DNA from 2 places in the Agromyces aerolatus genome. Region 2 is predicted to be linked to the other one. Evidence: predicted binding sites of a transcription regulator. Region 2 holds the regulator's gene; the other holds the start of a gene.
The links. The regulator HspR, encoded in region 2, represses chaperone genes until heat shock. The targets are predictions, from matches to a motif close to AAGTTGAGTCNNNNNGACTCAACTT.
Positions count from the first base shown of each region.

Region 1 (2,389 bases), on a different contig from region 2:
GGACTTGAGGCCCTGGAGGATGAGCACGGAGTCCTCGATGGACGGCTCGCCCACCTTCACCGGCTGGAAGCGGCGCTCGAGCGCCGGGTCCTTCTCGATCCGGCGGTACTCGTTGAGGGTGGTCGCACCGACCAGGTGGAGGTCACCGCGCGCGAGGCGCGGCTTCAGGATGTTGCCCGCATCCATCCCCCCTTCTCCGCCGCCTCCGGCGCCGACGACGGTGTGCACCTCGTCGATGAAGATGATCAGCTCGCCCTTGTGGGCGGCGATCTCTTCCATGGTCTTCGTCAATCGTTCCTCGAAGTCGCCGCGGTAGCGGGTGCCGGCGAGCATTGCGGGGAGGTCGAGTGCGATGACGCGCTTGTGGAGGAGTGCTTCGGGGACGCTCTCGTCGACGATCGCGCGGGCGAGGCCCTCGACGATCGCGGTCTTGCCGACGCCCGCCTCGCCGACCAGCACCGGGTTGTTCTTGGTGCGGCGGCTGAGGATCTCGATGGTCTGCTCGATCTCGTCGACCCGGCCGATGACCGGGTCGAGCTCGCCGGCCTCCGCGCGTGCGGTGAGGTCGGTGCCGAACTTGTCGAGCATGGGGGTGCTGGACTGGCCGGCGGCGCCGTTCGAGGCATCCGTCTCGCTCTGGAAGCCCGGAGTGCCCTCGGTCTCGACCGTCTCGCGCATGCCCTGTGTGAGCGCCTCGGCGGTGACGCCGGCGCGCGCGAGGACCTGCCCGGCGGGGGCGTCCTGACCGAGGACGAGCGCGAAGAAGAGGTGCTCGGGGTCGATGTACGTCGAACCCGCGCTCCGTGCGACCTGGTAGCTGTGGAACAGCGCGCGCGATGCGCTCGGGGTGATGGTCGCCGCGTTCAGGTCAACCGGGGCCTCGGTCGCCTGCGGCAGGCGGGCCTCGGTCGCGGTGATGATGCGCTCGGGGCTCGCACCGACGCGCTGGATCGCCTGCTGGACGGAGTCGTCCTCGACGATCACGCGAAGGATGTGCAGCGCATCGAGCTCCGTCTGTCCTCGTTCGAGGGCGAACCGTCCGGCACGCTGCAGAATGCTCTGGGTGCGCGCGCTCAGGAATCGGCTAAGGTCGATCGACCGAGCCGAGCGGGCGCGCTCACCCTCGAGGTAGCGGGCGAGGAACTCGTCGAACGAGCTCGCGCCGGCCTCGGGGTCGAAGTCGTTGGGCACCTGGCCTCCTGGTTGAAGTTGAGTGGTGTTCGCTCAAGTTCAACGCTGGAGTGGCTGGTGTATTCCCGGGACGGAGAACGCCTCGTCGTGAGTTGCCGCCGGCAAGGCGTGGGGAAATCACGCGAAGGCCAAAGAGATGCATATTGGAGTGTCACCCGTTAGCGTTGGCGCATGCAGAGCCCATTCGACAACCCTGACGCCGCGAAGGCGATGGCCGAAGCCGACGTGATGCACAGGCCCGGGATGGCGGACCAGCTGATGCGAGAGCTCGCCCCGCTGCTCGCAGCGGAAGATATCGACATCGAGAACACCGACGAGCTGGATCTGGCGACGCTGCAAGCCGCTCTCGATCGCGCCGTCGAGCGCCGTAACCTCGAGCTCTCGACGCCGATCGGTGAGCGCCGGGAACGCGCGTGCGTCGTCCTACTCCTGGCCGCCGGAGCGATCGGCGACGACGAGCAGTTGCTGGCCGAGTCACTGGTGTGGGGCGTGCAGCCCGAGCCATCCGACCCTGACGAGCCGTCAGTCGCCAACGTCATCGGGGTCGCGCTGGGCGAACTCGACGGGTGGTTCACCGACCCCGAACTCGAACGAGGCCTGATCGAGTTGCGGGTGCCGGAGACGCTTCCAGGCGGGGTTCGAGCAGCGATCGACATCCTCGCCCTTGCCCGCAAAGGACGAGCATTCGGCTCGATCGACGCCCTCATTCGCCGCCATCGCGGCCTGAAAGTGCTCGAGGGTGCTGCCCTTGCGGTGGCCGCAGCCCTCATGGCGTTGGCTGCGAAAACACACGATACGGTCACGAAGGTCGGTGTCCGCCTGCTCATCGACTCATGAGAACCGCTGCTCCGAAGCCGGAATCGACGGTCGATCGGGAAGAGGCAACCTTGCGCAAGGTCTCGGTGCGACGCAGGCTCGTCGTCGGGGCGACATTGATGGGCGGAGCGATGGCGATGCTCACGGCGCTCATGCCCGGGTGGGGGCTCGTCTTCTGGTCGGCGAGCATCGCTTCGCTCCTCGGCGCCGGCATACTTGCGGCGTTCGAGTACGCCGCCGGGAGGGACGAACCGAGCGACGTCAGGTCAGACCCTCCCGCAAAATGCGCGGAAGCAGACCAACGCGGTCGAAGCGATGGACCAGGTGGATCGTGAAGTCGTTCGGCGAGAACACGAGATGGTACCGCCGAGCGTTGTCGGGA
Region 1 is NZ_JAVKGQ010000004.1:139,362-141,750, reverse strand. Features, by position in the region: gene RH864_RS07190 (ATP-dependent Clp protease ATP-binding subunit) at 1-1,191, opposite strand, end outside; gene RH864_RS07185 (hypothetical protein) at 1,363-2,028, shown strand; gene RH864_RS07180 (hypothetical protein) at 2,015-2,197, opposite strand; gene RH864_RS07175 (Fic family protein) at 2,269-2,389, opposite strand, start outside.
Region 1: the regulator HspR is predicted to act here: its motif matches at 1,207-1,231, upstream of RH864_RS07190 (ATP-dependent Clp protease ATP-binding subunit).

Region 2 (2,389 bases):
CGGGCGGGATGGATGCCTCAAGGCTCGTTTGCTACCCTCGGCACCGCATGCGCCAACATCGATCGGGGCACACCGGGGAACGACGCGCCGCACGCACGCGCGAGGCGGCGACGTTCGGCGAGCCCGCGAAGCGGGCCGGTACGGCGGCGGGCTCCGGACGGCCCCGGCACCCCGGCACGACCGTGCACGGCCGGCTCCGGCGTACGGCCGGGGTGCTCGCGGCCTCCGCGATCTTCGCGCTCGTCGGCACGGTCGCGCTCGCCCCGCTGCACGCGACGGCGCCCGACGGCTCGGCGTTCGCTGAGGCATCCGCCGATGACGCGACCCGCGACGCGGTGCAGCGCGTGAACATCGCCGGAGATGCGCGGCAGCCCGCGGTCTCGCGCGAGTCGTACACCGCGTCGACCGGCCCCGAGACGCTCGTGCAGGGTGGGACGAATCACGACTGGGCCAAGCTCGTGCTCGTCGAGGGCGGATTCCCCGTCACCGAGGCGAACGTCGCCGTCATCACCGAGTGGATGCGCGAGGAGAACGGGCCCGACAACTGGTGGAACCGCAACAACCCGCTGAACAACGGCAACGGGTCGGGTGGCGGATCCGGACTCGGCAGCTACGCGACCCTGCAGGTCGGCGCGTTCTACGCCGCCGACAGCCTGCGACGGCTCTCGTTCTACGACGCGATCGAGGCCGGCCTCGACGCGGGAACCGACGCCGGCGCCACGGCCGCCGCGATCTGGGCCTCGCCGTGGGCGACCAGCCACTACGGCAACGGCGCGCACTGGACGACCTCGCCCGTGCCCGTCGTCGAGGCCCCCGCCTCCGCCTGGGGCCGCTGAGCCCCACCCGCCGGTCGAGGACCCCGCGAGGCACGAGCACCCCCACCCGCCGGTCGAGTAGCACGCGAGGATCGAGCACGCGTATCGAGACCCGGTGACCCGGTCTCGATACGCTCGCTGGCGCGTAGCTCACTCGACCAACCGGGGGGAGGGGGGAGAAAGATTACTCGCGCTCGAGCGGGCGCCAGACGACGACGGCGTTCTCGCGGCGCACGCGCGTTCCGCCCTTGATCGTGATGATCTCGCCCGCGCTGCCCGCGGCGAACACGCGCCGGCCGGGCCGGTTGAGCATCTCGTCGGCCAGCGCGGTCTCGAGCTCGCGCACACGCCGGCGCAGCTCGGTCACCTCGTCTTCGAGCCCGAGCACTCGGCGGATGCCTTCGAGGCTCACCCCCTCGGCCGACAGCTGCGCGATCTCGCGCAGCTGTGTGACGTCGCGCATCGAGTACCGGCGGGACTTGCCCGCCGTGCGGGTGGGTGAGACGAGGCCCAGCCGGTCGTACTGCCGCAGCGTCTGCGGATGCATGCCCGCGAGCTCGGCGGCGACCGAGATCACGAACATCGGACTGGTCTCGTTCATCGCCGGGCTACGCCTTCGCCCGTGCGATCAGGTCGGCGCGAGGGTTCTCGTGCGGCAGTTCCGCGAGGAACGCCTCGAGCTTCTCGGCCGCATCTTTGCCGAGATGCGACGGCACCGCGACCTGGACCTCGGCCAGCAGGTCGCCAGTGCCCTTCTTCGTCTCGACGCCGCGGCCCTTCACCCGGAGCACACGCCCGCTGGGCGTGCCGGGTGCGACCTTGAGCTTCACCGGGTCGCCGCCGAGGGTCGGCACCTCGATCGTCGCGCCGAGCGTGGCCTCGCCGAACGTGACCGGCACCTTCACCCGCAGGTTGAGGCCGTCGCGCTCGAACACGGGGTGCTTGCGCACGTTGACCGTGAGGATGAGGTCGCCCGCCTCGCCGCCGTCGGGCGACGGCTGGCCCTTGCCGCGCAGCCGGATCTTCTGACCGTCGGCCACGCCCGCGGGGATGCGCACCGTGATCGGCTTGCCGTCCGAGGCCTGCAGCGTGATCTGGTCGCCCTTGGTCGCGGTGATGAAGTCGAGCGTCGTGCTCGCGGTGAAGTCGCGGCCCTTGGTCGGGCCGCCGAACCCGCGGTAGCCGCCGCTCGTCTGCCCGAACCGGCCGCTGCCGAACAGGTTGCCGAGCAGATCGTCGTACTCGCCGCCGCCCTGCTGGAATGTGTAGCCGCCGCGTCCGCCGGGCTGGCCACCGCCGAACATGCCGCCGAACACGTCGTCGAAGCCGCCCGCGCCCGGGCCGCCCGGCGCGGTGAACCGGGCACCCGTGCCCATCGCGCGCACCGCGTCGTACTCCTTGCGCTGCTCGGCGTCGGAGAGCACCGAGTAGGCCTCGCTGATCTCCTTGAACTTCGCCTCGGACGCGGCATCCCCCGGGTTGGAATCGGGGTGGTGTTGCCGGGCGAGCTTGCGGTAGACCTTCTTGATCTCCGCCTCGCTGGCGTCTTTCGCGACCCCGAGGGTCGCGTAGAA
Region 2 is NZ_JAVKGQ010000029.1:9,480-11,868, reverse strand. Features, by position in the region: gene RH864_RS19075 (hypothetical protein) at 48-836, shown strand; gene RH864_RS19070 (heat shock protein transcriptional repressor HspR) at 1,000-1,416, opposite strand; gene RH864_RS19065 (DnaJ C-terminal domain-containing protein) at 1,424-2,389, opposite strand, start outside.